4 regions of the Cobetia sp. 14N.309.X.WAT.E.A4 genome follow, and region 4 is predicted to be linked to each of the others. Evidence: predicted binding sites of a transcription regulator. Region 4 holds the regulator's gene; each other region holds the start of a gene.
What was found. Region 4 encodes sigma-54, which starts transcription at its own class of promoters, with help from an activator protein. Its sites were predicted from a motif close to TGGCACNNNNNTTGCTNT; they were not measured.
Positions count from the first base shown of each region.

Region 1: OW493_RS09370 (putative urea ABC transporter substrate-binding protein) is a predicted target of sigma-54. The motif match lies at 4,666-4,683, and genes of this name have one in related genera.
Region 2: OW493_RS07495 (amino acid ABC transporter substrate-binding protein) is a predicted target of sigma-54. The motif match lies at 3,011-3,028, and genes of this name have one in related genera.
Region 3: OW493_RS10885 (aminomethyltransferase family protein) is a predicted target of sigma-54. The motif match lies at 2,999-3,016, and genes of this name have one in related genera.

Region 1 covers NZ_JAPNXT010000005.1:221,705-229,391, forward strand. Annotated here, with positions in the region: gene uca (urea carboxylase) at 1-110, opposite strand, end outside; gene OW493_RS09350 (urea amidolyase associated protein UAAP2) at 292-1,002, opposite strand; gene OW493_RS09355 (urea amidolyase associated protein UAAP1) at 1,093-1,851, opposite strand; gene OW493_RS09360 (ABC transporter ATP-binding protein) at 1,835-2,731, opposite strand; gene OW493_RS09365 (ABC transporter permease subunit) at 2,728-3,552, opposite strand; gene OW493_RS09370 (putative urea ABC transporter substrate-binding protein) at 3,662-4,639, opposite strand; guanidine-I (ykkC/yxkD leader) riboswitch at 4,873-4,981, opposite strand; gene OW493_RS09375 (hypothetical protein) at 5,427-6,590, shown strand; gene OW493_RS09380 (hypothetical protein) at 6,652-7,341, shown strand; gene OW493_RS09385 (ABC transporter ATP-binding protein) at 7,471-7,687, opposite strand, start outside.
Region 2 covers NZ_JAPNXT010000004.1:122,770-130,456, reverse strand. Annotated here, with positions in the region: gene hemE (uroporphyrinogen decarboxylase) at 41-1,138, shown strand; gene OW493_RS07505 (VanZ family protein) at 1,195-1,566, shown strand; gene speE (polyamine aminopropyltransferase) at 1,838-2,701, shown strand; gene OW493_RS07495 (amino acid ABC transporter substrate-binding protein) at 3,115-4,140, shown strand; gene OW493_RS07490 (amino acid ABC transporter permease) at 4,370-5,560, shown strand; gene OW493_RS07485 (amino acid ABC transporter permease) at 5,571-6,695, shown strand; gene OW493_RS07480 (amino acid ABC transporter ATP-binding protein) at 6,774-7,502, shown strand; gene OW493_RS07475 (hypothetical protein) at 7,647-7,687, opposite strand, start outside.
Region 3 covers NZ_JAPNXT010000007.1:30,043-37,729, reverse strand. Annotated here, with positions in the region: gene OW493_RS10900 (protein glxC) at 1-191, opposite strand, end outside; gene OW493_RS10895 (glutamine amidotransferase family protein) at 191-1,108, opposite strand; gene glnT (type III glutamate--ammonia ligase) at 1,227-2,561, opposite strand; gene OW493_RS10885 (aminomethyltransferase family protein) at 3,248-4,393, shown strand; gene OW493_RS10880 (XRE family transcriptional regulator) at 4,723-5,433, shown strand; gene OW493_RS10875 (LysR family transcriptional regulator) at 5,509-6,495, opposite strand; gene OW493_RS10870 (aspartate aminotransferase family protein) at 6,646-7,687, shown strand, end outside.
Region 4 covers NZ_JAPNXT010000001.1:52,449-60,135, reverse strand. Annotated here, with positions in the region: gene OW493_RS00260 (KpsF/GutQ family sugar-phosphate isomerase) at 26-994, shown strand; gene OW493_RS00255 (HAD hydrolase family protein) at 1,121-1,690, shown strand; gene lptC (LPS export ABC transporter periplasmic protein LptC) at 1,690-2,373, shown strand; gene lptA (lipopolysaccharide transport periplasmic protein LptA) at 2,472-3,050, shown strand; gene lptB (LPS export ABC transporter ATP-binding protein) at 3,047-3,793, shown strand; gene OW493_RS00235 (RNA polymerase factor sigma-54) at 4,166-5,614, shown strand; gene raiA (ribosome-associated translation inhibitor RaiA) at 6,213-6,521, shown strand; gene OW493_RS00225 (PTS sugar transporter subunit IIA) at 6,531-7,001, shown strand; gene rapZ (RNase adapter RapZ) at 7,098-7,687, shown strand, end outside.

The DNA.
Region 1 (7,687 bases), on a different contig from region 4:
CGATCGGCTTCTGCGTAGACGGCGACGCTCTGGACACCGAGGGCACGCAGCGTGCGCTGGATTCGGGTGGCGATGGCGCCACGGTTGGCAATCAGGACCTTATGGAACATGACGGAGTCATCCTTCCGGCGGCGGGTCGTCCCGCCTTCAAACTGTGAGCTGCCGGTCGTCCGGTAGCCGGGCAGAGCCTTGGGGGTTGACGAGTGATGCAAGAGAGATGACATCGTCAGGTATGGCTCGGCCGTTTCTTGTCATATGCGTGTTCGAAAGCGTCGCTGTCAGCTCGGCGGCTCAGCTCAGCGGCGAGTCGCTGATGCGGATAGCGACCGGTGTCGGGTCGTAGCCGTTGCAGGGGTTGTTGAGCTGCGGGCAGTTGGAGAGCAGCACGTAGACGTCACGCTCGGCGACCATCTCGACGTACTTGCCCGGGGCGGACAGGCCGTCCTCGAAGCTCAGGCCGCCATCGGCGGTGACCGGCACGTTCATGAAGAAGTTGATGTTGTGGCCGATGTCGCGCTTGGTCAGGTCGTACTTCGGGTAGCGGGCGATGGCCAGCATCCAGTTGTCACGACAGGAGTGCATGTGACGCTTCTCCAGGTCGTAACGCACGGTGTTGGACTCGCTGGAACAGGCGCCGCCCAGGGTGTCATGACGGCCACAGGTATCGCCGGTGATGGTCAGCAGCGCACGGCCACGGGTGGAATAGAGCACGCTGCCGGTGGTCAGGTAGACCTTGCCCTGCTCGCGTACGGTGTCCATCGCGCTGTAGCGCTCGGCGGTGTCGTCGGCCGAGAAGAACAGGGTGTCGGCGGCCTGATTGCCGTGCAGGTCAGTGATGCGCAGGTGCTGACCGGCGCGCACCAGCCCGATGAAGTGATCGCCGGCCTCGACGGTGCGCTCTAGCTCGCGCGGCTGCTCGGCCGGGTCTGCGTAGCTCAGCGGGGCGTCGTCCGTCGTGGCTGGGGTGTGGGCATGGGGGTGTTCAAGCGTCGAGGTGCACATGGGGATGTCCTTTGTCCTTGTCATCGAGGGCGTCGTTTCCAGTTGCCACTGGCCCGTCGGCGTGGCGTCCATCTGCTGTCAGGGAATGCCTCAGCCCGCCAGGTGATAGAGCTGATTGTTGGCGTAGGCGCGGGCATTCTCGGGGCGCGACAGATAGCAGGCGTCGCGCTCATCCATCGGTGTCGCGGTGCCGAAGGTCATGTCCACGCCGCGCAGCGGATATTCCTCGGCGGGGTCCAGCGGATGTGGACAGGTGTGCAGCATGACGAGGGTGTCCATCTCGAAGCGCAGGGTGACGCTGTCGCCGGCGGCGCAGTGGTCCGTGACGTAGTGCAGGTTGGCGTCTTCATCGGCGCGCACGCGGGAGAACAGATTGAGGTTGGCGCACAGGTCGCGCTCGCTCAGGCCGTACTTGGCCATCTCGATCAGCAGGCTGTCGTGGCCGGTGGGCGTGAAGTCATTGAAGGCTTGCTGGTAAGCCTTCTTGTGCCAGCCCTTGGCGGCGAAGTGCTGCTCCATCAGGTTGCCGCTGGCGCTGTCATGCCAGCCCAGATCGTCCTGGATGATGGAGGCGAAGATGCGGCCCATGTCGGAATACAGGCAGTGACCTTCGGTGAGGCGGAAGGTGTGCTGACCCTTGAGGGTATCCGGCAGATTGAGGCGCTCAAGCAGATCCAGCGGGTTGTACATCACCAGGCCGACATTGGCGTTGGCCTCACGGGCGGTCAGCTTGAGTGCGCTGCCACGCGGCATGCGCATCGACCAGTGATGGCCGCCGGGCAGATGGGTCTGATACTTCGCGGTAAAGCTGGCGCGGGCGGTGGTTGCGGCATCAAGCGGTATGTTCATTGATTTGGCCTCCGGTGAGAGTGGCTGGGGAAACGGAGTGGGCTGGCGTCGTCAGCGTTTCGTGCTCGGGCGTCGGTTGGTCAGCGCCCGCTTGGACAGCGCTCGTTTGGACAGAGCTCGTTTGGACAGAGCCCGGCTGCTGGGACGACGCCTTGGTCTTGCTGCGCTCGGTGGGCAGGTCATAGGTGATGGTCGAGCCATAGGCCTGCGGGGCCTGCGGGTCGACACGCACCTTGTCGAACACCCAGACGCGTGAGCCCAGCTCGAACGCTTCCTTGAGGTCATGGGTGATCATGAAGATGGTCAGCTGCTGCTCTTCCCACAGACGCAGGATGAGCTGGTGCATGTCCTTGCGGATGCCCGGGTCCAGTGCGCCGAAGGGCTCATCCAGCAAGAGGATGCGCGGCTTCATCATCAGCGCCTGGGCGATGGCGAGGCGCTGCTGCATGCCGCCGGACAGCTCATGCGGGTACTTGTCCAGCGCGTGGGACAGGCCGACTTCTTCCAGGCGTTTCTCGGCGGCGACCCGTGCCTCGCGACGCTTGGCCCCGAACAGCTTGCCGGTCAGCGGGGCGCGCGCCAGCTCCTCGGCCATGATCACGTTGCCCAGCACCGTGAGGTGCGGGAAGACGGAATACTTCTGGAAGACGATGCCGCGGTCCGGCCCCGGCTCGCCGGGGATGGGCTTGCCGTCCAGCAGCAGCTCACCGCGCGAGACGCCCTCGGTGCCCAGCAGCAGCTTGAGGAAGGTGGTCTTGCCGCAGCCGGAGGCGCCGACCAGGGTGATGAATTCCCCGGCCTCGACGGTCAGGTTCATGCGTTCCAGCACGACCTGCTGGCCGTAGTGCTTCTCGAGACCCTTGGCGTGGATGAGGCTCATGATTGGCTCTCCTCAGCGTGGTACCAGGGGAAGGCGCGGGTCGAGACGAGCACCAGCAGACGGTCGAGCAGGAAGGCCAGCAGCGTGATCCAGGCCACGTAGGGCAGGATGACGTCCATCGCCAGATAGCGGCGCACCAGGAAGATGCGATAGCCGAGGCCGTCCTGGGCGGCGATGGCTTCCGCGGCGATCAGGAACAGCCAGGCGCTGCCGAGTGCCAGACGCGTGGCGCTCAGAAGGCGCGGGGTCAGCTGGGGCAGCAGCACGCGGGTCAGCACTTGCCAGGAGCTGGCGCCCAGGGTCTGGGCCTTGATCAGCTGCTCATCGGGCAGGCGCAGGGCCTGATTCTGCAGGTCGCGAATCAGGAAGGGCGTGATACCGATGACGATCAGCGCGATCTTGGCCAGCTCACCCGTCCCGAAGGCGATGAACAGGATCGGCAGGATCGCCATCGGCGGAATAAGGGACAGCACGGTAATCAGCGGTGACAGCTTGGCGCGCAGCAGCGGCAGGCCGCCGGTGAGCAGGCCGACGCTCAGGCCGATCAGCGCACTGATCAGCACGCCGGCCAGCAGGCGTTCGAGGCTGGCGAAGGTGTCGGTCCACAGCGGTAGATCGCCGGTGCGCACGTTGACCTCGGTGGCCAGCTTGGCGAAGGACTCGCCCATGGACGCGAAGGACGGCAGCAGGCGGTCGTTGGGGTTGTCGAGCAGTCGCTGGTTGGACTGCACGATGTAGAGGATGGCCAGCAGCGCGAAGGGCAGGCCACCGAGCAGCCAGCGGCCACCACGGGAGGGTGTCAGATTGATCAGGCGTTTCATGCGCGGGCTCCACGGGTGCGAACGAGAGGTGCGGTCGAGGGAGGCGGTCGGTTCACCAGCCACAGAGACAGCTCTCCTGCGGCTGGTGTGCGGCATCCACCGCGTGGCGTTACTGGCTGTCGGCCAGTGCGGCGGTGTAGCTCGGGTCGAAGCGCAGCATCACGTTGCCCTCATTGCCGACGATGCCGGCAGGCGTCTCGATGCCGATGAAGCCGGCATCCGGCGCGCCTTCGCCCAGCAGCCCCTGCGCGAAGCTGAAGTCGGCGATGTGCTGCATGGTGTCCTTGAGGCTCGGCGCATTGAAGGCGGCCACGGCCTCGGCGGGGGTGTAGTACATGTGGGTCGCGGCCAGCTGGGCCTGATAGCCGGCGAGGTCGGTGCCGGCGGCATCGGCCATCTGGGAGAGCGCGGCTTCGTCACCGGCCTTCATCTTCTCCATCACTTCATACCAAGCGCCGACCAGCGCGTGGCCGAAGTCCGGGTTGTCCTTCAGTGTCTGGGTATTGACGACCATCAGATCGAGAATCTCGCCGGGGATGTCACTGGAGTTGAAGACTTCGGTGTAGCCGGGCATGTCCTTGAGCGTGGCCAGCTGCGGGTTCCAGGTCACCACCGCCTGGGTATCGGTGTTGCTGGCCAGCGCCACGATATCGGCATCGCCGGTATTGGTGGTGGTGAGGTCACGCTCGCTCATGCCGACGCTGTCCAGCGCGCGTGCCAGCAGGTAGTGGGAGACACTGAACTGCACCAGATTGACCTCACGGTCCTTCAGGGACTCGATGGAATCGCCGTCGCGTACCATCACGCCGTCATTGCCATCGGAGTAGTCGCCCAGAATCAGCGCGGTGGAATCGACACTGCTGGCGGCAGGGAGGGTGAGGGCGTCCATGTTGGTCATGGCGCAGCCATCGACATTGCCGGAGGTGTACTGATTGATGGACTCGACGTAATCGTTGACCTGCACCACATCAATGTTCATGTCGTACTTCTTGGCCCACTTGTCGACGATGCCCTGGGTATCCGCGTATTCCCACGGCATCCAGCCGGCATACACCGACCAGCACACGCTGAAGGAATCCTGCGCCATGGCCTGCGGGCTCAGCGATGCGCCAAGCAGCAGGGCGCCGGCCAGCGCGGCATGTCGGGAGGTCTGGCTGGATACGGCGGATATCGCCGGGGAATCAGATGCGACAGCAGCGGATGGCGCCTGAGCGCAGGCATCCGAGAGGGAAGTCGTAGACGGGGAAAGGCGAGCGGGCTGGGTCATTGTCGTTATCTCCGGCGGAAAAAGTGAGAGGCGCCGACCTTTTCAGGCGTTGCGTCTCCCGGGCTTTTGTCCCGCCGTGTAACCCCCAGCTTGGAGGTCGAGTGCTCTCGGACCAGTCGTGACGGCTATCAGCCAGTCACCGGAACCCTAGCGCTCCATTGGTGTAGATTTTCGATTGTTGTATGCCTATCGGTGCCTCGCTGAATGTCTAGCAGGAAGTATGCCGGAGAGAATTTCTCAAATTAAACCAATGGGTTATAAGAATTATTGGAGTATGGATACGCGCATCGAAAGTGTACGCTGCACCAATTTGATGAATTTTGTCGATTCTTGCACCTCGGTGAAGTCAGTCGAGAGTGGGTAGCATATGGATGTGATAGGAAGTGAAAGCTTACAGCATATATTTTGATAACCTATTGATACATTGCTATTGTTTAAAATGGTGATTGTATAGCGCTTGATTAATACTTTTGTTTTGGTTTTGTGTTTATAAAGGTCGACTCATGGAGTTTTTTAACGAGTTGATTTGCTGGGGAGCTTTGGTAGATAATATCGTCAGTAATTAGATGTTTTTTGAACTTAGAAAAAGCTTCAAGGAGTGAGGCAAATGTTTATAGATAAAGATAGGCTACTAAGCTATTATTATAATAATGTTGCTAGCGTTTTTTGGTCTCTATTTCTTGTATTCGGTGCTGTGATATTTGTTGCTTATTATATCCATATAGAATACATGCCCGATTTCGATATGATGTCGTCGATTTCATTATTAGCGGCTGTGTCAGCTACCTCTATATTTTTTATAGTTTTTTTGGTTTTAATGGGAATAATGCCTGGGCTCTTTTGGGACTACTATTGGAGTGATATGGGCGGTAGCTCCAACTTAAGTCAACAATGGAAAAAGCTCGAAACAAGAGATACAATTCAAGCCTTAATGATTTGGTTTGCGTTACCTATCTTGGCTATCTTTGCCTCTGTTATTGGTGAGCTATTTTTTGGTTGGTACTCTTTTATTTTTTTAGTGATAGTTGCATTTGGTTTTTTTGGATATTTAGTTACAAGAAGTGATTATGGATTTTGGGAGGGATGTAAAAATTTTATATCTCTAGCTTTTGCTTCTTTCATGACATCAGTTTTTGCATTTTTTCCTTTTTATTTTATTATAAAGGCTTCGGAAATGAAAAGCGACGATAATGACATGCTTCTGTTTTTAATTGCATTATTGTCATTGTTTGTGGTTTTCATGAATGTGTTTGTGGCAGCACCAATCACATCAAGTCAATTGTCTTTAAATAATATAAAGAAAAATAAGATTATAAAAAATACGATAATAGGGGCTTTGGTTTTGGTTGTTATTTGTATATGGTCTAAAGCAACGCATTTAATACCAGAGTCAGTGATGAGGTTGTATAAGTTTGGCGCTATTCATGCTAGTAAAATTGTGTTTGATAAAGAGGGTTGTGATGTTTTAGGGAATTTGTATCTAAAAGGAAATCCAGAGGAAGGGATGTGCTATGTCGATGATGTCTTAATTTTGTCCCGTTTAGGTAATGAATATTACTTGCAGATGGCACAGGGTGCTCTTATCAAGAGTAGGTATTCGGATAGCAAAAATCATGAAAACGAAGAGAGGGGAGAAGTAAAAACAGGAGCAAAAGCAGGAGCAGAAGCAGATAAAATTGAAGCTAGGTTATCTAGTGATACTATAAGGTTTACTATATCCGCTGACCGTATTGTCTCATGGGCCACATCTTCTAGTGTTAATGAGCCATAGTAACTTGTAAGTCTATTTTAAATAATGCTTGCGGAAATAGATAATTCTAGAGGAAAGTCTCATGGCACTTTCACAGATGCAGATCATTCAATCCCTGGGTGAGGCGATGGCCTGGTTCGAGCGAGAACTGAACTGGGGCGTGCCGCCGACTGAGCTACGTCATCTTTGCGGACGCATTGGTGAACTTTACGCTGCATTGATCACCAATGGTCAGATGGCGACCGAGGTGAACCAGCGTGGCTATGACGTGGTAAGCGGTGACGGTGAGCGAATCTCGGTCAAGACCACTGCGATGATGGGCGGTGGAGGCCATGTTGCTTTCAATCCCCGCTCGCTGGAGGAAGTGGAGCGCATCATCATCCTGCGTATCAATACGGAAGAGATGCAGATCGAGAAGTTGCTGGATGCCACAGTGGAAGAGGCAAGGTCGTTGATGTCACAGGAACGCGCAGGCAAACAGAGCATCTCGTTGTCTCGACTGGCCAAGACTACGAAGCCACGCAGCGAGCTGAAAGCCGTGCGTGAAGTCATGTTCGCATCTTGTCTTGTTCGCGAACTTGAGAACGGCAGCATCGAAGTCGAGCGCGATGATGGTCAGGGGATGCAGGCAGTGAGCCCTGTTCAGCCAGTGCTGCGTGAATTGGCAAGACAACTGAATCTGCCGCTGGTCAATGGCAACGGCAATCCGCACAACACCCGTCAGCTGGGTAGTCTGGTTATCAAGAGTCTGAGTGAGTCGTCGCATATCTAGTCGCGAGAGAGTCATCATATGAAGCGCTGAACAAGGGGCCATGGCGGCCCCTTGTTCAGTGATACCGATTCTGATGTCTCATTTGGACTGTGTTGCATTGAATGTGCTCTGGCCTATCCAACAGCGTGATCAGCTCGACATGGCTACGTTCCTTGCGGCTTTCATCCCATGGCGTCCGACGGGCACCATCATCGGCTTGCCGGTAACGGGGTCCGACGTGATGTGGCTTTCCAGCCCGAATACCTCCTTGACCATCTCGCGTGTGAGTACCTGCTCGGGCGGACCGCTGGCATGAATCTGGCCGTCTGACATGGCGATCAGTACATCCGCGTAACGTGCGGCCAGG
Region 2 (7,687 bases), on a different contig from region 4:
ATAGAATGCCGGGACATTCCCGAGCTGATGTGTGATTCCGATGACCCTGAAGAATGATCGCTTCCTGCGCGCGCTGGCCCGTCAGCCGGTTGACCGTACCCCTGTCTGGATGATGCGCCAGGCGGGCCGTTATCTGCCGGAATACCGTGAAATCCGCGGTCAGGCCGGTGGCTTCATGGACCTGTGCATGGACACCGCGCGTGCCTGCGAGGTGACGCTGCAGCCGCTGGAGCGTTTCCCGCTCGATGCCGCCATTCTGTTCTCCGACATCCTGACCATCCCGGATGCCATGGGCCTCGGGCTTTACTTCGAGACAGGTGAAGGTCCGAAATTCCGCAAGACGGTGCGCACCGCCGCGGAAATCGAGGCGCTGAGCGTTCCGAACGTCGAGCGTGATCTCGATTACGTCATGCGTGCCGTCTCGACCATCCGCCGCGAGCTGAACGGTCGCGTACCGCTGATCGGGTTCTCCGGCAGTCCCTGGACACTGGCGACCTATATGGTCGAGGGCGGTTCCAGCAAGGACTTCCGCCATGTGAAAGGCCTGATGTATTCCAGCCCCGAAGCCATGCATCAGTTGCTCGACACCCTCGCTCAGGCCGTCACCGATTACCTGAACGCCCAGATCGCGGCGGGTGCCCAGGCAGTGCAGATCTTCGATACCTGGGGCGGCACCCTGTCCACACCGGCCTATCTCGAGTTCTCGCTGCGTTACATGGAGCAGATTGTCGCTGGCCTCAAGCCTGACAGCGAAGGCAATCGCGTGCCGGTGATCCTGTTCACCAAGAATGGCGGCCAGTGGCTCGAGCACATCGCCGCCAGCGGTTGTGACGGTGTCGGCCTGGACTGGACCACCGAGATGTCGGATGCGCGCGCGCGCGTCGGCCATCGCGTGGCCTTGCAGGGCAATCTGGACCCGAATGCGCTGTTCGGCACTCCCGCCGCGATTCGTGCCGAAGTCGGCCGCATTCTCGATAGCTACGGTCAGGGGCCTGGCCACATCTTCAATCTGGGGCATGGCATCAGCCAGTTCACTGACCCGGGCAATGTCAATGCTCTGATGGACGCTCTGCATGAGCTGAGCCCCGCCTATCATCAGGATGACACCGCCAACGCCACGCCGCTGGCGCGCGATTGAACCATGTCACTGATGGCTGACAGCCCCGCCGTGTCTTTCATGGCGGGGTATCACGCATGACGCCGCTGGAGCAGCGCCTCGCGCCGAGGCGAGGCTGGGCGTGCGTGGCACTGTTCTGTCTGCTGCTGATCCTGTTCGGCACGCTCTCGCCGGGCGAGCCTCACCCGGAGCAGACCTTCCCCTGGGACAAGCTGCAGCATTTCTCCGCCTTCGCCTTGCTGGCACTGACCACGCGGCTGGCCGGGGTGAGCAGTCTTGTCATCCTGCCCGCCTTGCTGCTGCTGGGCGTTGGCATCGAGGGGCTGCAGCTGGTGATTCCCTATCGCGGGGCAGAAGTGCTGGATGCGCTGGCGGATTTCCTCGGCATTCTTGCCGGGCTTGGCTGCCACCTGGGCGGACGTCTGATCGCGCGCCTGACCCGCCTGTGACGGGCCGTGTGCCAGGCCTCTACCCGCCAGAAGAGGCCTGGCGGGTGAGTCATTGGTCATCGCGCGTCAACCCCAGTGCCTCGAGATCGTGCACAAGCTCTTTCCACTCCGCGTGTCTTTGGCTATGGTGCTGCGCCTGAGTCCTGTTGATTGATCAGGACTGCATCGCCCGATGACGCGTGCGTCGATGATTCAGGCCTTGAGGGTCTGATGTCCCGTCCTCTTATTCATACCTTGATATCCGACTCCGATATCCCTTGTGAGGGTTCTCATGACCGAACATCTCGATGGCTCCTGGTTCACCGAAATCTTCGACCGCCACGGCAGCGCCTTCTCGCTCAAGGTCAGCCACAAGCTGCATGACGAGCAGACGCCTTATCAGCACCTTGAGGTCTATGCCACCGAGACCTACGGCAATCTGATGGTGCTGGACGGCTGCGTGATGCTGACCGACCGCGACAACTTCCTCTATCACGAGATGATGTCGCATCCGGCGCTGTTCACCCACGCGGCCCCCAAGCGTGTCGTCATCATCGGGGGGGGCGACTGTGGCACCCTGCGTGAGGTGCTCAAGCACCCGGGCGTGGAGAAGGTCACCCAGATCGACATCGATCCGGCGGTCACGCGGGCTTCCGAGCAGTTCTTCCCGGCACTGGTCGAGTCCAATGATGACCCGCGTGCCGAGCTGCTGTTCGAGGATGGCGTCAAGTGGGTCGACAACTGCCCGGACGAGAGCATCGACGTGCTGATCGTCGATTCCACGGATCCGGTCGGTCCGGCGGAAGGTCTGTTCAAGACCGACTTCCTCAAGCGCTGCCACCGTATCCTCAAGCAGGGGGGGGTGATGGTGCAGCAGAGCGAGTCGCCGCTGTATCACACCGACTCCATCATCAAGGACCTGCGCAACGACATGGGCGAAGCGGGCTTCGACAGCGTCGCGACCCTGCCGTTCCCGCAGCCGGTATACCCGTCCGGCTGGTGGAGCTGCACCCTGGCGGGCAAGGGCTGTGACGTGAAGTCCTTCCGTGAGGAAGACGCGGCTGCGGCCAGCTTCGCGCGCGATTTCTATACCGTGGAAGGCCATCGTGCCGCCCTGGTACTGCCTCCCTTCATGCAGCGTCTGCTGGAAGACTGAGTCATCCAGAAGCGCATCGGGGCGTGAAGAATGCGTTTCAGTGCGCGGTAGCGTTGAGTCAGGGTGGCTGCGACATTGGTCGCAACTCCCCAGACCGGAGCGCAGGAAAGTTCAAGAACGGCCGTTTCGTCATGAAACGGCCGTTTTTATTTTGCACCGATATGAAGCGAACGAGGCGTCAGACGCCACTATCTGCACGCTTGTCTCGCCATATGATCGACGGTTGGCATCGGGAGGTTTGGCCGTTTTCACTGCCGTTCGGCTGTTTTTTCAGCGTTGAACGCAGCGGATCACACGATAGGCGGAAATTGGAACGGAGCTTGCTATTGTCGAGGGGTGCCATGCACAGCATTGCACCATCACCGTCTCGGGGTGTTTCCGAGCGGATTCCAGACATACGCGAGGGATTCAAGATGCATAACAACAAGAAGCCACTGCTGATCGCTAGCGCCGCCCTCCTGGCTGCCTCGGTAGCCAGTGGTGCCAGTGCCGCGACTCTGGATAGCGTCAAGGAAAAGGGCTTTGTCCAGTGTGGTGTCAGCACCGGTCTGCCGGGCTTCTCGGCGCCGGATGACGCCGGCAACTGGCAGGGCCTGGATGTCGATGTCTGCCGTGGTGTCGCGGCGGCTGTGCTGGGTGATGCCAGCAAGGTGCGCTACGTCCCGCTGACGGCCAAGGAACGCTTCACCGCGCTGCAGTCCGGTGAAATCGATGTCCTGTCGCGCAACACCACCTGGACCGCCACGCGTGACACGTCTCTGGGCCTCAACTTCGCCGGCGTGAACTATTACGACGGCCAGGGCTTCATGGTCAGCAAGGACCTGGGGGTCTCCAGTGCCAAGGAGCTGGATGGCGCGGCGGTCTGTATCCAGTCCGGTACCACCACCGAGCTGAACCTGGCGGATTACTTCCGCCTCAACGAGATGTCCTTCGAGCCGGTCGTCTTCGACACCTCCGACCAGACCGTCAAGGGCTTCGAAGCGGGCCGCTGTGACGTCCTGACCTCCGACCAGTCCCAGCTCTACGCCCTGCGCATCAAGCTCTCCGATCCGGCGTCCGCCATGGTACTGCCGGAAGTCATCTCCAAGGAGCCGCTGGGCCCCGTCGTCCGTCAGGGCGATGACCAGTGGTTCAACATCGTCAAATGGACCCTGTTCGCTCAGATCAACGCCGAAGAGATGGGGCTGTCCTCCGACAACATCGAAGCCAAGAAGTCGGATACCAATCCCAATGTCGCGCGTCTGGTCGGTGCCGATGGCAACTACGGCGAAGCCATGGGGCTGCCGGCTGACTGGGCCTATCAGGTCATCAAGCAGGTGGGCAACTACGGGCAGATGTTCGAGCGCAATGTCGGCACTGGTTCCGCTCTGGGGATCGAGCGTGGTCTGAACGCGCTGTGGACCGACGGCGGCGTCCAGTACGCACCGCCCGTTCGCTGATGCCTCGGCTCGCCTGGAGGTCCAGCGCGAGCCGGGTGAACCGTGACGCAGGCTGAGCAAGGACGCTGGCCAGGGAGAAGTGGCCATACGGTCATTTCCCCTGGCCAGCGTCGTGAGGGGCTTGGTCTGTTCCCCGTGATCCTTTCCTCGAGTGCCGAGAGATAACTGATCTGCCGTTCGATAGGGCGGCAGGCGGAAGTCGCATAGCTTTCCGGCGGAGATTGCCTGTATGACACAACCTGCTTCTCGCCCGCCGGCCACGGTCAAGCCGCCATTCTGGCGTGACCCGGCCAAGCGAGCACTGATATTCCAACTTCTGATGCTGGCAGGCGTGTTCGGCGTGTTGGCGATCATCGTCAGCAATACCCTGACCAACCTCGAAAGCCGTGGCATCACCACCGGCTTTGCCTTTCTGGACAACACCGCAGGCTTTGGCATTCTGCAAAGTCTGATCGACTATTCCGAGCAGTCCACCTATGGCGATACCTTCATCGTCGGTCTGCTCAACACCCTGCTGGTATCCGCACTGGGCGTCATCGCGGCTACCGTGATCGGCTTCATCATGGGGATCGCCCGTCTCTCCCCCAACTGGCTGATCTCGCGGCTGGCGGCGGTCTACATCGAAGTCTTCCGCAACATTCCCCTGCTGCTGCAGATCTTCTTCTGGTACTTCGCCGTTCTTCGCACTCTGCCGAGTCCGCGAGGTTCGCTGTCGCTGGGCGAGGCCTTCTTCCTCAACGTGCGCGGTCTGTTCGTGCCGGCACCGATCACCTCCAGCGGCTTCTCGGTGGTGATTGCCGTGTTCGTGCTGGCCGTCGTCGCCAGCGGCATCTTCAGCTACTGGAACCGCCAGCGTCAGGCCCGTACCGGTCAGCGCTTGCCGGCGGGCTGGATCTCGCTCGGTCTGATCATCGTGGCGCCGCTGCTGGCCTACTTCGCGATGGGCATGCCGCTGAGCTGGGAGCTGCCGGAACTCAAGGGCTTCAACTTCCGTGGCGGCATCACGGTCGTTCCCGAGTTCCTCGCCCTGTGGGTCGCGCTGTCGGTGTACACCGCGGCGTTCATCGCCGAGATCGTGCGTTCCGGCATCGAAGCGGTACCGCACGGCCAGACGGAAGCCTCACGGGCGCTGTCGCTGACCGGTGGCATGACGCTGCGCCTCGTGGTGGTGCCGCAGGCACTGCGCGTCATCATCCCGCCGCTGACCAGCCAGTACCTGAACCTGATCAAGAACTCGTCGCTGGCCACGGCCATCGGCTATCCCGATCTGGTCTCGGTCTTCGCGGGTACCACGCTCAACCAGACGGGTCAGGCCATCGAGGTGATCGCCATGACGATGCTGGTGTATCTGACCATCAGTCTGCTGGTCTCCATGTTCATGAACTGGTTCAACGCCCGCATGGCGTTGGTCGAGCGCTGAGGGTCTGCCCATGTCGATTGAAAAGACCCTGTCACGGGTTACCGAGAAGATGATCGATTCCCGCCCGGCGCCAAGCGACAGCATCGGTGCGGTGGCCTGGCTGCGAGCCAATCTGTTCGCCGGACCGATCAATACGCTGTTCACGCTGTTCGCGCTGTATCTGGTCTACCTGCTGGTGGTGCCCAGCCTGCAATGGGCGCTGATCGATGCCGACTGGAGTGGCACATCGCGTGCTGATTGCACGGGTGAGGGGGCCTGCTGGGTCTTCATCAGTGCGCGCCTCGATCAGTTCATCTATGGCTTCTATCCGAGTGAGGAGACCTGGCGGGTCGATATCGTGTTCGCCATCTTTGCCGCGCTGATCGCCTGGCTGGCGATTCCGAAACTGCCGGCAAAGGGCTGGGTCGCCATCGTCACGCTGGCGGTCTTCCCCTTCATCGCCTACTTCCTGCTGCATGGTGGCAGCTTCGGGCTCGAGGTCGTCGGCACCCACGAGTGGGGCGGCCTGATGCTGACACTGGTGCTGGCGGTGGTGGGCATCGTGGCGGCATTGCCGCTGGGGATCCTGCTGGCGCTGGGACGGCGTTCCGAGATGCCGATCGTGAAGAGCATCTGCGTCGTGTTCATCGAGTTCTGGCGCGGGGTACCGTTGATCACCGTGCTGTTCATGGCCTCGGTGATGTTACCGCTGTTCGTGCCCGGTGAGGTCAATCTGGACAAGCTGGTGCGTGCGCTGATCGGCATCACCCTGTTCCAGAGTGCCTACATGGCGGAGGTGGTGCGTGGTGGCCTGCAGGCGATCCCGAAAGGGCAGACCGAGGCCGGCATGGCGCTGGGGCTGGGCTACTGGCGCAACATGGGGCTGATCGTGCTGCCCCAGGCGCTCAAGATGATGATCCCCGGCATCGTCAACACCTTCATCGCCCTGTTCAAGGACACCTCGCTGGTACTGATCATCGGGCTCTTCGATCTGCTCGCCATCGTGCAGGCCGGTCTTGCCGACCCCAAATGGCTGGGCTACTCCATCGAGGGCTATGCCTTCGTGGCACTGGTCTTCTGGGTCTTCTGCTTCAGCATGTCGCGCTACAGCCAGTATCTCGAGCGCCTGCTGCATACCGGTCACAAGAAGCGCTGATCACGGCGCCAAGGAATCTTCATCATGACAACGACAACATCCGCCTCGCAGGGCAACACCGGTGCCGATGAGCGCCCGATGATCGAACTCAAGGGTCTCAACAAGTGGTACGGCGACTTCCACGTGCTGCGTGACATCAACCTGAGCGTGCGCAAGGGCGAACGTATCGTCATCTGCGGGCCTTCAGGGTCCGGCAAGTCGACGATGATCCGCTGCATCAACCATCTCGAGGAGCATCAGGAAGGCGATATCGTGGTCAACGGCATGCCGCTGACCCAGGACATCAAGCAGATCGAGGCGATCCGTCGCAACGTCGGCATGGTCTTCCAGCACTTCAATCTGTTCCCGCATCTGACGGTGCTGGAGAACTGCTGTCTGGCGCCGATCTGGGTACAGAAGCGGCCACGCCGCGAGGCGGAAGCCGAAGCCATGAAGTACCTGGAGCGGGTGCGCATCGCCGATCAGGCCCACAAGTTCCCGGGGCAGCTGTCCGGCGGCCAGCAGCAGCGTGTCGCGATCGCACGCTCGCTGTGTCTGAGCCCGGAGGTGATGCTGTTCGATGAGCCGACGTCGGCGCTGGACCCGGAGATGATCAAGGAAGTGCTGGATGTCATGGTCGAACTGGCCAATGAAGGCATGACCATGCTGTGCGTGACCCACGAGATGGGATTCGCCAAGACGGTGGCGGATCGTGTCATCTTCATGGATCAGGGGCAGATCATCGAAGAGAACGCGCCGGAGCCGTTCTTCAACAACCCGCAGTCCGAGCGGACCCAGCTGTTCCTCAGCCAGATACTGGGGCATTGAGGCCACGGACTGATCGGATGATGTGAGCCGCAGAAAAGACAACGCCCTGTGTGATGACAATCACGCAGGGCGTTTTCGTATGTCTTCCACAAGGGCGTCAGTGAGTGCTTGCTTCGCCCTAGCGTCACCCATCGTGACATGTCATCAGAGGCTGGGCTCCGTCCTGCGTGCCTCGGTGCTGCTGG
Region 3 (7,687 bases), on a different contig from region 4:
CCCGCGCAGTAGTAGCCCGCGTGGCCATCGATATCGACACTGATAGCGTCATTGATACCGCAGGCGATGTTGTGAGCGCCGTCGGAGTTGACTACTCGCCACTCACGCGCGTCTTTCAGGGTGTCGGCATCGTGCAGGGCCTGGTTCAATTCGCGCAGCCCATCAACGGCCAGATCGTGAGTCTTCATCATTACGCGGCCTCCGAACGGGCGGTGTCTTTTTCCCACAGATACAGGCGGCCGGGTTCCGGCTCCCACACGCGGGCATCCTTGATGCCCGGCAAACTGGCCAGGGCGCGGTATTCCGAGGCCATGGCCACGTAATCATCGGTCTCGGCGATCACGGCAGGCTTGCAGGCGATCGGGTCACGCACCACGGCGAAGCCATCACGGGTGCCGATGGTGAAGGTGAAGAAGCCATCAAGGTCCTTTAGGGCGCCGGTGATCGCGGCTTCCAGACTGTCGCCCTGCTCCAGACGCCAGGTCAGGTAGCCAGCGGCGACTTCGGAATCGTTGTCGGTCTCGAAGCTGATGCCCTCACGCTTGAGCTTGGTGCGCAGCCAGTTGTGGTTGGACAGCGAGCCATTGTGGACCAGGCACAGATCACGCCCGGTGGAGAACGGGTGGCTGCCCTGCAGGGTCACGGCGCTTTCGGTCGCCATGCGGGTATGGCCGATGATGTGGCTGCCCTGCATGCCCTTGAGGCCATAGAGGCTGGCGATATGCGCCGGCAGGCCCACCGCCTTGAGGATCTCGATGCTCTGCCCCACGCTCAATACGCGTATCTGCGGGGCGCTGTCGGCAAGCCAGCTGCGCACGGCACTCTCTTCCCCGGCGATCTTGAATACCGCGACACTGGCATTGCTGAACCAGTCCGCCACCGTGCCGACCTGCTCGCCCAGGCCCTTGGCGATCGCCCCCCAATCCTCATCGACACCATCGCTCTGCAGCGTCAGCTTGATGCCAGCGTCAAATTCGTCGCCATAGATGGCGAAGCCGGCGCTATCCGGGCCGCGATCCGTCATCGCGATCAACATCGGCTCGAACAGCTCCCCCAGGCGCGACTCCAGCGCCGGGTTCTTGAGATAAAGCCCTACGATTCCACACATGGTGATGTCCTCTCACGGGCAGGAGGCGTCCTCCTGCCTGGTGTCTTGAGCGTGGTGGTGACAGTGGCGACACTCGTCTGACATGACCCGCGAGATCCGCGAGCGCCGCCGGATGAGATCAGAAGAATTCGGCGTAGCGTTTGACTTCCCACTCACTGACCTGGGCGTTGTAGTCCCGCCATTCCTCGCGCTTGAGGCGCATGAACTCGGCGCAGATCCCCTCGCCCAGGCTCTCGCGCAGAATGCTGTCCGCCTCGAGCGCATCAATGGCCAGCGAGAGATTCTGCGGCAGCGTCTCGATGCCCTTCTCGGCGCATTCGCTCGGGGTCAGCGAGTAGAGATTGATGTTGTGGGGCGTGCCCGGGTCCAGCTTGCGTGCCACGCCATCCAGCCCCGCGGCGATGATGGCGGCGTGCACGAGATAGGGGTTGCAGCCGGCGTCCGGCAGGCGGAACTCGAGGCGACCGTAGGGCACACGCACCATGGCCGAGCGGTTGTTGTCACCGTAGGCGATGAAGACCGGCGCCCAGGTCGCGCCGCTGGTGCTGCCGCCGCCGACCAGACGCTTGTAGGAATTGACGGTCGGCGCGGCAAAGGCACACAGCGCCGGGGCATGCGCCAGCAGACCGCCGAGGAAGTGATACGCCAGCGGCGACAGGCCCATGCCCTGGGAATCGGTGTCATCGCCGAACAGATTGCGCCCGGTGTCATCACACACGGACAGGTGGAAGTGCATGCCGTTGCCCGGGCGGTCCGCCAGCGGCTTGGGCATGAAGGAGCACACCATGCCCAGATCATTGGCGATCTCGCCGGCAGCCATGCGCACGAAGGTGAAGCGGTCTGCCGAGGTCAGCGCATCGCTGTAGGTGTAGTTGATCTCGAACTGGCCATTGGCGTCCTCGTGATCGATCTGATAGACGTCGAAGTCCACCGCCTGCAACGATTCGACCAGACGCTCGAGGAATTCACGCGAACGCGACAGGCCCTTGTAGTCGTAGCAGGGCTTGGCGAGGGTATCGCTCTCATCCACCGGCAACAGCTCACCCGCTTCCCCCCGGCGGAACAGTGAGAATTCCGGCTCCAGCCCGCTATTGAGTGTCCAGCCCTTCTCCTTCATGCGCTCCAGCTGCTTGAGCAGTACCACACGGCTGTCGTTATCGAACGGTTGCCCATTGACGTACCCATCACAGGCCATGCGCGCATAGCCCGGCTGCCACGGCACCAGGCACAGCGAGTCCAGATCGCCACGCGCCATGAAGTCCGGCCCCTCCGGCGACATGCCGAGACCACTGACGGCGAAGCCGGCAAAGCCGGCGCCCTTCTCGACCACATCCATCAGGCAATTGGCCGGCACGGACTTGGTCTTGGCAGCGCCATGAATATCCACGAACTGCGCCAGCAAGTAGCGAATATCGTGATCCTTGATGAACTGTTGCGCCTTTTCGGGTGACATCTGGGTTTCCTCTGAGAGCGGACCGGGTTCCATCTCCCTCGACACTGTCTGCCACCCCGGGAAACCTGACCCCTTGTGGTGACACGCCACGCCAAGATAGCGGATGAAACGAGTTTTTGTGATTCCTGCTGGTCAACTTTATTTCCTTCAAAGAAAAGCATGCAGCATGCCATTTCGTCAGCTGTCGCCCAGAGCTTTTCATCAACCTACTGTTTTGTATGGAAATTTATTTTCCATAGGCGTTTTACCCCACAGGAAACGTCAGGTGATTCTGAGTGAAATCCTGCCGGTTTCTCGAAATAGGCATCATTTCGGTGCCCAAAGCCCCCTCTTCGCACCAGCATGATGCAAAGCGCTGATATTCACGCCCGAATTCGTGCTGCCAATCGCCGCCTGACTCGCTCCAGGGTTGCCGTGGCCATGGCCTTTGACGGAATTGGCAAGCCCCTTGCTTAACCATGAGGAATGTTTCTTTCCTTTCAAGAATCGATGCTCATGCGATCAGGCAAGGCAAGCAGCAGGCACAAGCCCTTGTGAAGCGCCTGAAGAGGCGCCTGAAGAGGCGAAAGAACAACAACACTTCCTGCGGCGGATGCGCGTCTTGCGCGCCATCTCCGCCAGCACCAGCAGGACTACGGCACCACCCACTTACGCTAGGCAGCACGACTCACAGGAGAAAGGGACGCATGGCGAATTCATGGCGCATCTCGGCATTGGCCGAACAACACCGCAAGCTGGGCGCGGAGCTTGAAGACTGGAATGGCATGGGCACTGCCTGGAATTACGCCGTCTCGGACACGGCCGATGACCACGAGACCATCCGCACCCGCGCCGGTCTGATGGATGTCTCGGGGCTCAAGAAGATCCACTGCAATGGCCCGCACGCCCAGGCCGTGCTGGATTACGTCACCACGCGGGACATGTCCAAGCTGTATCCAGGCAAATCGGTGTACGCCAGCGTCTTGAATGAGGCCGGCAAGTTCGTCGACGACTGCATCGTCTATTGTCTGGCGCCGAACTCCTACCTCGTGGTGCACGGCACGGGCACCGCGAATGAAATGCTGGCCAAGAGTGCCCTGGGGCGCGCCGTCAGCCTGACCTTCGATGACGACATGCATGACATGTCACTGCAGGGGCCGGTCGCGGTGGATTTTCTGGAGCGTCATGTGCCGGGCATCCGTGAGCTGCGTTACTTCCACCATCTGCAGACCCAGCTGTTCGGCTACCACGTGATGATCTCGCGCACCGGCTACACAGGCGAGCGGGGCTACGAGATCTTCTGCAAGGCCAAGGACGCTCCCTCTCTGTGGGAACAGATTCTCGAAGATGGCACCGACATGGGCATCAAGCCGTGCAGCTTTGGCACCCTTGACTGGCTGCGGGTCGAGAGCCACCTGCTGTTCTACCCGGCGGACAATTCCGAAACCTACCCGTACCCCGACCAGCCGGTGGGCGACACCCTGTGGGAGCTGGGCCTGGACTTCACCGTCTCCCCGGGCAAGACCGAATTCCGTGGCGCCAGCGAACACTTCGCGCTGCAGGGCAAGGAGCGCGTCAAGGTCTATGGCGTGCTGCTGGACTCGAAAGACGTCGCCCAGATCGGTGACAAGATCTACGCCGACGGCAAGTGTGTCGGTGTCATCACCCAAGGCATGTACTCGCGCCTGAGCGATCGCTCCATGGCGCTGGCACGTCTCGAACCCGGCTATGCCGAGCATGGCACCCCGCTGACCCTCAAGACCGGCACTGACGGAGAGACCAGCCTCTCGGCCATCAGTCATTCCCTGCCCTTCGATGACCCGGAAAAGGCCAAGCGACTGGCTCGCGGCTGAGCACACGCACCATGTCGGGCACTGCAAGACCTGCAGTGATAACCGGGTGAAGTGGCAGGACGCATTGCGAACGCAAGACGCAAGAGGCCTCCTCGACGTGACGTCGAGGAGGCCTCTTGCCTCACACCCAGTCCAGGTGATTGAGAAGGACTCTCGAAAGGTACTCCCGCCCCCTTGGCAGACATCAAGGATGAGGGTTGACGGCAAAGTTGGTAATGTCACGCCATACCCCGCCCGCGAGCCGATGCGCCGCATGCCTCACAAGGACATGCAGTGTCCTCGCCGGCCATCCCCTTCCCATTGCCACCCTCTCCGCTACAGGAGTCATCATGCCGCGAAAATCCCCCGCTCCCTCCGAGAAGTCGGAACAGGACAGCTCCGACACTCTGCCCCGTGAACCAGCGACCGACCCCGCTGCGCAGTCAGAGAGGAAAGACACCATCACGGCGGCAGCTGACGAGACGCGTCTCGGACTTGAGCAGCACATCGCGCGCGCGCTCAAGCAGCAGCGTGTCTCGCAGGGCTACAAGATTTCCGACGTCTCGCGTATCGCCGGTGTCAGCCAGGGCATGATCAGCAAGGTGGAGAACGCCCAGGTGTCCACCAGTCTCGATACCCTCAACAAGCTGTGCAATGCCTTGAGTCTGCCGATCTCGAAGCTGTTCAGCGATTACGATGTCAATGGGCGTGGTGCCCAGCACATCAAGGCCGGGCAAGGCATGCAGGTGGTACGCACCGGCACGGAAGTCGGCCATGCCTATCAACTGTTGAGCTACAAGCAGGGCCCCAAGAAGCGCTACGAACCCTTCCTGATCACCATGGATGATGCCAGCGAAGTCTTCCCCAACTTCTGCCATGCCGGACATGAATTCATCTATCTGCTGTCAGGACATCTCACCTATCGCCACGGTGACAAGTTCTATGAGATGGGCCCCGGCGACAGCCTGGCCTTCGATGCCGGCGTTCCGCATGGCCCCGAGAAGTTGAACGAGGTCCCGATTCAGCTGCTGTCGATCATTCACTACGACGACAACGAATAGGTCATCCGCTTCACCGCGCCTGATGATCCCGACAGTCTCCCCGCCCCTGGATGGCCCACTTCCTCTGGTGCTGATTCATGACCGGCCCTCCTGGGTAGATGGCGCTTTCCGTGTCGGTGTCGCCTGGCGCAGGGCGTCCAGCTCGGTCAGATAACGCTCCAGCACCAGATTGGGCGCGCGGCTCTTGCGCGTGATGGCGCTGTAATAGGTGACATAGGAGTTGGCCACCGGGCTGAGCGCCTGCATCTGGCCATCGCGCACCCAGCGCTCGGCATAGTGGGTGGGCAGATAGCCGAGATAACGCCCGGAGAGCACCAGAAAGGCGATGCCCTCGCGGTCGGTCGCCGAGGCGGATGCCCTGAGTGGCTCATGCAGCGCCTTGATCGTGGGCGTCTGCGCGTAGGCAGGCAGCACGGCATCATGCTGGCGTATTTCCTCCTGCCCCACCGGGCGTCCGCGCGCGCGAGTGTCGCCTTCCCGGGGTTCGCGAAACAGCACATGGCCCCGCGCGCAGTAAAGGCAGGAGGTTTCCTCGTAGAGCGAGCGATACTCGAGTCCTGGCAGCGTCTTGAGCGTCGGGATCACCCCGGTATGCAATCGCCCATCCAGTACGGCGCGCTCGATCTCATTGGGCGGGATCATGCGGATGTTGATCTTCACTTCCGGACCGTGCTTCTTGAGCGCGCTCAGGGCGTGAGTGATGTGCATCTCCGGCATGGTGACCAGGTTGTCGGTGATGCCGATGTTCAGCTCGCCCTTGAGCCAGGCGTGCAGTCCGTTGATGCGCGTGCGAAAGCCTTCCGCCGCTGCCAGCATCTGCATCGCGGCTTCATGGACGTCTCTTCCCTCATTGGTGAGCGCGAAACCACTGCGACCCCGCTGGCAGAGCTTGAGGCCAAGCCGCGTCTCCAGGTCACTCATCGCCATGCTGATGGCGGAGCGACTGATGTTGAGCTCGATCTCGGCCGCCGAGAAGCCGCCGCATTCCACCACCTTGCGAAAGATGCGCAGCAAGCGCAGATCGGCATCGCCAAGCTGTCCTCTCATGCCGTCCTTGCGCATGGTCTGCCCTCCTGAGTTCCACGACATGGAAAGTTAAGTAAATGCTTTCCTGAAGATAAAGACAACGGCATTTATCTTATCAAAAGGGCTTTCTAATCTAGCCAGACAGGAGCCGAGATCCAACAACAACAGCACTCTTCGGGAGACATCATGACCGCCTTCGACACATCCCCTTCCGCCCAGGCAGGATTGAGCAAGGAACAACTTGACGCCTACTGGATGCCCTACACGGCCAATCGGCAGTTCAAGCAGGACCCACGCATCATCACCAAGGCGCAGGGTGCCTACTTCACGGATTCCCGGGGACGCCAGATCTTCGATGGCCTGTCGGGTCTCTGGACCTGCGGTGCCGGCCATTGCCGCCCGGAGATCGCCGAAGCGGTCAGCGCACAGCTGCGCGAGCTGGATTACGCGCCATCCTTCCAGTACGGCCACCCCAAGGCCTTCGAGCTGGCACATCGCATCACGGGACTGATGCCCGAGGGGCTGGATCACGTCTTCTTCACCGGATCGGGTTCCGAAAGCGCCGATACCTCACTGAAGATCGCGCGCGCCTACTGGCGCAAGAAAGGCAAGCCGACCAAGACCAAGCTGATCGGTCGCAGCAAGGGTTATCACGGCGTCAACTTCGGGGGCTTCAGCGTCGGCGGCATCGGCGCCAACCGCACGCTCTATGGCCAGGGGGTCGATGCCGACCATCTGCCGCATACCCTGCTCAAGGAAAATGTCTTCACCCCCGGCATGCCCCAGACCGGTGCCGAGCGCGCCGATGAGCTGCTGGAGCTGATCGCGCTGCATGATGCCTCCAACATCGCGGCCGTCATCGTCGAGCCGATGGCAGGCTCCGCCGGCGTGCTGCCGCCACCTGTGGGCTATCTCAAGCGACTGCGCGAGCTGTGTGACCAGCACGATATCCTGTTGATCTTCGATGAGGTCATCACCGGCTTCGGGCGCATGGGCGCCATGAGCGGCGCCGAGGAATTCGGTGTCACACCGGACATCCTCAATGTCGCCAAGCAGCTTACCAATGGCGCGGTGCCGATGGGTGCCGTGGTCGTCAAGGGCGATATCTACCAGACCTTCATGGACAACGGCGGCGCCGATTACATGATGGAGATTCCCCACGGCTACACCTACTCCGGTCACCCGGTGGCGTGTGCCGCGGCGCTGGCGGCCCTCGACGTGCTCGAGA
Region 4 (7,687 bases):
CTCCAGCGGCCGCGATCACGCCGCCATGCAGGCGGATTTCCGCGCCAGCGCCCGACGCACCTTCGCGATCGAGGGCGCCGCCATCGCGGCACTGGAGCACCAGCTGGATGCAGAGTTCGATCGTGCCTGCCAGCTGATGATGGCGACCAAGGGTCGGGTGATCGTCACCGGCATGGGGAAATCCGGCCATATCGCCAGCAAGATCGCGGCGACTCTGGCCAGCACCGGCACGCCGGCGTTCTTCGTGCATCCCGGCGAAGCCAGCCATGGGGATCTCGGCATGATCACCTCGTCGGACACGGTGCTGGCACTGTCCAATTCCGGTGAAACCGCCGAAGTCACCGCCCTGCTGCCACTGCTCAAGCGCATGGGGACGCCGCTGGTCTCGATGACCGGCAAGCCCGGCTCGACGCTCGCGCGTGATGCAGACGCACACCTGGACACCAGCGTCGCCCAGGAGGCCTGTCCGCTGAATCTGGCACCGACGGCCTCCACGACCGCCGCACTGGTGATGGGGGATGCGCTGGCCGTGGCACTGCTGGAAGCCCGCGGCTTCACCGCCGAGGAGTTCGCACTCTCTCATCCCGGTGGCAGTCTGGGGCGGCGACTGCTGCTGCGCGTCCAGGACGTCATGCATCAAGGCGATGCCCTGCCACGCGTGGCGCTGGGCAGCCCGCTGCGCGATGCGCTGCTCGAGATCACCCGCCAGGGCATGGGGTTCACCTGCGTGATCGACGAGGACGAGCATCTGGTCGGCGTCTATACCGATGGGGATCTGCGCCGCACCCTGGACCAGCACGGCGATCTGCGTGCGCTCAAGGTCGATGACGTCATGACGCGCGGTGGCAAGACCATCCGCTCCAGCATGCTGGCCGCCGAGGCGGTGCGCATCATGGAAGAAAACCGCATCAGCGTTCTGGTAGTCTGTGACGAGGATGAGCACCCGATCGGCGCCATCCACATGCACGGCCTGCTGGCCAGCGGCGTGATCTGAACTCCCCCGCGGGATTGCTGTCTCTGCACGACAGTCCCGTGAGTCTGGCGAGGGCAGCACGCAGCCGTTGGCGGTCGTCGCCTACAGGAATGCGTCACGCATGCACGGAATGCGAGGAGAAAGACCATGAATGACATCACTTCCCTGGCGGAGGACTACCCCCAGGACATCATCGACCGCTCACGTCGCGTGCGCCTGCTGGCGCTGGATGTGGACGGCGTGCTGACGGACAACCGGCTGCACTACGATGCCAATGGCGTGGAAACCAAGAGCTTCCATGTCCAGGATGGCCACGGCCTCAAGCTGATCCTGCGCAGCGGTATCCGGGTCGCCTTGATCACGGGTCGCAGCTCGCCGATGGTGGAACGTCGCGCCAAGGAGCTGGGTATCCAGGACGTCATTCAGGGCCGCGAGGACAAGCTGGTCGCGCTGACCAACCTGTGTCGCGAGCACGATATCGCGCTGGATGACGTGGCCTACTGCGGAGATGACCTGCCGGATCGCGAAGCCATTCGTCGCGTCGGTCTGGGGGTCAGCGTTCCCAACGCCATGCCCTATGTGATGAGTGAAGCCAATTGGGTGACCACGCGTCAGGGCGGTGATGGTGCCGTGCGCGAGATCTGTGATCTGCTGCTCAAGGCACAGGGCCACTGGGCCTCGGTGCTGGATACCTATCTGCAGGAGTCGCGCGCCTGATGCCACGTCTGCCCCGTCCCTCTCCGCGCCTGTGGCTGATGCTGCTGCTCCTGCTGGTCGGCGGCGTCATGGCCCTGATCGAGCAGCGCAACAGTCTGGAGTCGACAGTGGATGTCGACGCCAGCAGTGATGAGCCGGATTACTATCTCGAGGGGGCTGACATGACGCGCTTCGATGCGCGGGGAGTGTCGATCCAGTCGATGACCTCCCCGCACATCGAACACACGCCAGGCGATGACGTGACGCGTGCGCAGGCACCGAAGATCCGGACCAACGACAGCGAAGACCGTCGCTGGTACGCCACGGGTGACAGTGGCGTGTTGAGTGCCGGCGGCGACACCTTCACCCTCGAGGGCAATGCCAGGCTGCGCCAGCCTTCGGACGCCTGGACACTGGACACCGACGTGCTGCATTACAGTCGTGAGCAGAACCGTGCCTGGAGTGACGTGCCGGTGGTGATCACCCAGAATGGTCAACGCGTCGAGAGTGACCGCTTCAGCGCTGACCTCTCTCAGGATTCCGCCCAGCTGGAAGGCCGCGTCCGCAGTACCCTGCAACCCGGCAAGGGCAAGAGCGATGCCGCCCGGGAAGCCGAGACTCTCGACACCGGCAATGACACCACCCGTGACGATGATGGCCGCGTCTCCAGCACCTTCGATGCCGCGCCGGCCCAGGATCAGTGAGCGCACCCCTGCATGCGCCGAATCCTCTCTCCCCGATTTCCGCTTCACGATGGCCTGAGTGATCGTGAAGCCTTACCAGTTCTGCCAAGGAGCACTCCATGACTTCAACGACTCTCACGCCCTTGACGGTCTGGCGCCAGACACTCAGACCCGGTGTCATGGCCCTTGGCCTGGCACTTGGCATGACGACGCTTTCCCCGACCGCACTGGCGCTGGACAGCGATGCCAACCAGCCGATCAACATTGCCGCCGACTCACTGTCACTGGATGACAAGGCCGGCACGGCCACCTATACCGGTCGCGTGGAAATGCGCCAGGGCAGCATGAAGCTGGATGCCGCGCGCGTGGACATCAGTCGCGCCGACAGCGGCGAGATTTCCCTGGTCAAGGCCACCGGCCAGCGCGCCTACATGGAGCAGAAACCCGATACCGACGAGCGACTGGTCAAGGGCTGGGCGAATACCATTCGCTACCACGCGCTGGAGCGCCGGGTGGAACTGGTCGGCGATGCCCGTCTGGAGAAAGGCGATGACACCTTCGAAGGTGGCTACGTGGAATACTTCCTGGACAAGCGCCAGGTCAATGCCAGCAATGGCACCGATGCCTCATCCTCCGAGGGGTCACGCGTCCACATGACCCTGACGCCACGTGGCGCCAATGCCAGCAAGGGTCAATGAGAATGACTGCTGCCAGCCCACGTACCCTCAGCGCTCGTCATCTGGCCAAGGCCTACAAGGGTCGCAAGGTCGTCAAGGACATCTCGCTGGAAATCCGCCAGGGTGACATCGTAGGCCTGCTGGGCCCCAACGGGGCCGGCAAGACGACCTCGTTCTACATGATCGTCGGCCTCGTGCGCTCGGATGCCGGTAGCGTGACCATCGATGACCACGACCTGTCCGGCGCCGCCATGCATCAGCGGGCTCGCGCCGGCATCGGCTATCTGCCCCAGGAAGCCTCGATCTTCCGCAAGCTCTCGGTGTCCGACAACATCATGGCGATCCTCGAGACGCGCAAGGATCTGGATCGCAACGGACGCAAGGCACGCCTGGAGGAGCTGCTCAACGAGTTCAGCATCACGCATATTCGTGACAGTGCCGGCATGAGCCTTTCCGGCGGGGAGCGCCGCCGCGTGGAGATCGCTCGCGCACTGGCCACCGAGCCGGACTTCGTGCTGCTTGATGAGCCGTTTGCCGGCGTGGACCCCATCTCGGTGGGCGAGATCAAGAGCATCGTGCGCCAGCTGCGTGACCGCGGCATCGGGGTGCTGATCACCGATCACAACGTGCGCGAGACACTCGACATCTGCGATACCGCCTACATCGTGGGCGATGGCCAGATCATCGCGCATGGCGACGCCGACACCATCCTCGCCAACCAGCAGGTGCGTGATGTCTACCTGGGCCATGAGTTCAAGCTCTAGCCCGAGAGTGGCGTCAGCCTGGTGAGAGCCGTCAGCCTGGTGAGAGCCGTCAGCCTGGTGAGAGCCGTCAGCCTGACGAGAGCCGTCCGACCTCTTCTGCTCTCACCAGCACCCTCCAGCACCCGCCACTTCCTGCTTCACTGTCGGGGCCTCGTTCCCCGCCCCCTCACGCAAGCGCCTCGACAGGCGCTTGCGTGATCTCCCCGTGAACCCTCCTGCTCTGCCACACCTCACTCGAATGCATGACGTCCATACCACCTTGGTGGCAACATGGCATGCAAGTTGCTTGAATATTCTCGACTGCCCCTTGTCAGTGCCCCGACCCACGGTATAGCGTAGATGCACGTTCCTTTGCCGTGAATGACAGACCCCATGAAACCCACCTTGCAGCTTCGACTCGGCACTTCCCTGACCATGACCCCGCAACTTCAGCAAGCGATCCAGCTGCTGCAGTTGTCGACGCTGGACCTGCGTCAGGAGATACAGCAGGCGCTTGAGTCAAACCCCATGCTGGAGCTTGACGAGGAATACGAGTCGCTGGATGTCGCGGAGACACAGGACAAGAGCGAGATCTCCACCTCCGAGACCAACAGCGAGATTCCTGAAGAATACCCTCTCGACAGTGACTGGTCGGACCTCTACCAGGATCACGCAGGCAGCCTGACCAGTTCCGGCAGCGGAAGCTCGAGCGAGGACGGGCCGGACTTCGATCGCAACACCAGTGTCGAAAGCCTGCAGGACCACCTGCGCTGGCAGCTGGCGATGACGGACCTCGATGCGCGTGAACGCCAGATGGCGGAGAGTCTGATCGATGCGGTGGATGGGGCCGGCTACCTGAGCATGAGCCTGGACGAACTGGTCGATGGCCTGCGAGGTCAGGGACTGCCCGGCCTCAAGGCGTCGGAACTCGAGCAGGTCCTGCTGCGCCTTCAGCAGTTCGATCCCACCGGTGTGTTCGCTCGAGACCTGCGGGAATGCCTGCTGCTGCAGCTGGCCCTGCTGCCGGACGATCTGCCATTGCTGGCCCAGGCCCGCCGTCTGGTGCGGCAATTCCTCGAGGCACTGGGCAATGACGATCGCAAGCTGCTCAAGCGTCGCCTGAGCCTGGATGATGATGAGCTGGATCACGTCATTCGTCTGGTACGGGCGCTCGACCCGCGCCCGGCGTCCGCCTGGGGCGAGCCTGCCAGTGATTACGTCATCCCGGACCTGCTGGTCCGTCATACGCGTCACGGCTGGCAGGTCGAGCTCAACCCGGAAGCGCTGCCCAAGCTGCGTATCCAGCCGGAATATGCCGCCCTCATCAAGCGGGCCGACAAGTCCGCGGACAATACCTTCCTCAAGGACAATCTTCAGGAAGCCCGCTGGCTGATGAAGAGCCTGTCCTCACGCAATGACACCCTGCTCAAGGTGGGCCGCGAGATCATGGCGCGCCAGATCGACTTCCTCGAGCAGGGGGAAGAAGGCATGAAGCCGCTGATCCTCGCCAACATCGCGGAAGTGGTCGAGATGCACGAATCCACCATCTCGCGGGTGACCACCCAGAAATATATCCACACCCCGAGAGGCGTGTTCGAACTCAAGTTCTTCTTCTCGAGTCAGGTGGGTGGCAGCGGCAACGGTGACGCGCACTCCAGCACCGCGATCCGTGCGCGCATTCGCAAGCTGATCTCGGAAGAACCGGCGCGCAAGCCATTGTCCGACTCACGCCTGGTGGATCTGCTGGCCAGTGATGGCATCGAGGTAGCGCGCCGGACGGTCGCCAAGTATCGCGAGGCCATGGGCATCCCCTCCTCCAGCGAGCGCAAGCGCTTAGCGTGAGTCTCGACAACGGATACCCGCAGGCCAGCGGACTCCACACGTCGGAGCGCTGAAGCTCGCCCCCTTGCACCTGCCATCCTGGCATCATCTGCCAATCGGTCGTCTGAATACCGGTTGGCAATGCCTGTCCTTGCGACTGCGTGAGTGACTTCACGCCCCAATTGCCTATTTTTCCAGCCACTTTTCTCCAGAGTGCTTTCTTTTTCCCTCACATCCCACGGACAGATAGCCAGGGGTCGCCACCGACTCCTGCCACACGAACGTCGACGTAAATGCTGACATTGGCCACAAACGGCCGGTTTCTCGAGCCCCATTCCGTCCGTGATGCGAGGCGATGCTCATGAAGAACCTGCTGATATCCCTCGCTGGGTTGAAGACAAGCCTTGCCCCACGATGCAGCGCAGCGTTGATCTTTGTTCAAAGCTTGGGCATTGTCGGGGTAGACGCTCGGTACACCGGCACCGCCGCTCTCGCCAGCAGATGATCGCCACGAGACCATGGCCGGAGTCAGAAAGTGGCCGCGCGTTCAATCAGGGTTTGCTCGCAGTCAAAAAGGGTTACAATTCAAAGGCAACCCGCTGGATAAAGGAGCGTGTCCATGCAAGTGAATATCACCGGGCATCATGTGGAACTCACCGATCCTCTCCGCGATTATGTCAACGAGAAGCTCGCTCGCCTCGAACGGCATTACGACAACATCACCAATGTTCAGGTGACACTGTCGATCGAGAAGGAACGCCAACAGGCTGCCTGCACCCTGCACGCCGCTGGCGCCGACCTCCATGCCCTGGCAGAAGACCCCAACATGTACGCTGCCATCGACGCGCTCGCCGACAAGCTGGACCGCCAGCTGGTCAAACACAAGGAAAAGTCCCAGGCTCGCTCTCAGGGCACCGGGACCCGTTGACCTTCTGCCATGACACTTGATCAGATCCTTCCCCCCGAGCGCACGCTCTACGGCGTCCCCGGGGGGAGCAAGAAGCGGGTGCTGGAATTCTTCAGCACCTTCATTGCTCAGAACATTCCCAGCCTGGACAGCCAGGAAGTCTTCTCGCGCCTGATCGGGCGCGAGAGACTGGGTTCGACGGGCATCGGCCACGGCGTGGCCGTGCCACATGCACGCAGTCCACACTGCAAGACCCCCATCGCGGCGTTCATGAAGCTCGGTGACCCCATCGACTTTGACGCCATCGATGGCGAACCCATCGATCTGCTGTTCGTGCTGCTGGTCCCCGAGGAGGCAGATGACACCCATCTCACTCTGCTCGGCCAGGTGGCGGAACTGCTCAACTCGCCCACCAACCGGGCAGCATTGCGCCAGGCAGACAGTCAGCGAGCATTGTTCGATGCCCTGACCTCGGCCATCGCCGAATTGCCGGCGCGCTGAACCTGCAAGCCCGGACTCGCTCCGGGCTTGTCGCTGACTGGCCTCAGGCACCCTCCGCTTTCACCTCATGCTGACCTCGCCCTGGGAGAGCACTCCATGAAGATCGTGATCATCAGTGGTCGCTCCGGTTCCGGCAAATCGATTGCCCTCCAGGCGCTGGAAGACATTGGCTACTATGCCATCGACAATCTGCCCGGCATGCTGCTGGCACCATTGGTCGAGCAGCTGGAAAAGGACAGCCCCACCCGCCGGCGCATCGCGGTCTCCATTGACGCGCGCAACCTCCCCGATGCCCTGAGTCGCTTCCCTGAACTGCTCGACAGCGTTCGTCAGAGCGGCATGGATGTGCAGGTCGTCTACCTGACCACGGACTCCCGTGTCCTGCTCGAACGCTATTCCGCGACCCGCCGCCGTCATCCGCTGACCCGCGACAATGACCGCACGCTGGCCGAGGCCATCGAGATCGAGCAGCAGACACTGGCCCCGATTCGTCAGAAGGCGGATCTTGTCATCGACTCGACCAACCTCAGCGTGCATGACCTGCGCTCGCGCATCACCGAACAGGTCGCACAGCACAGCTCTCGTCATCTGACACTCACCTTCGAGTCCTTCGGCTTCAAGCATGGCGTGCCGACCGATGCCGACATGGTGTTCGATGCCCGCTGCCTGCCCAACCCCTACTGGGA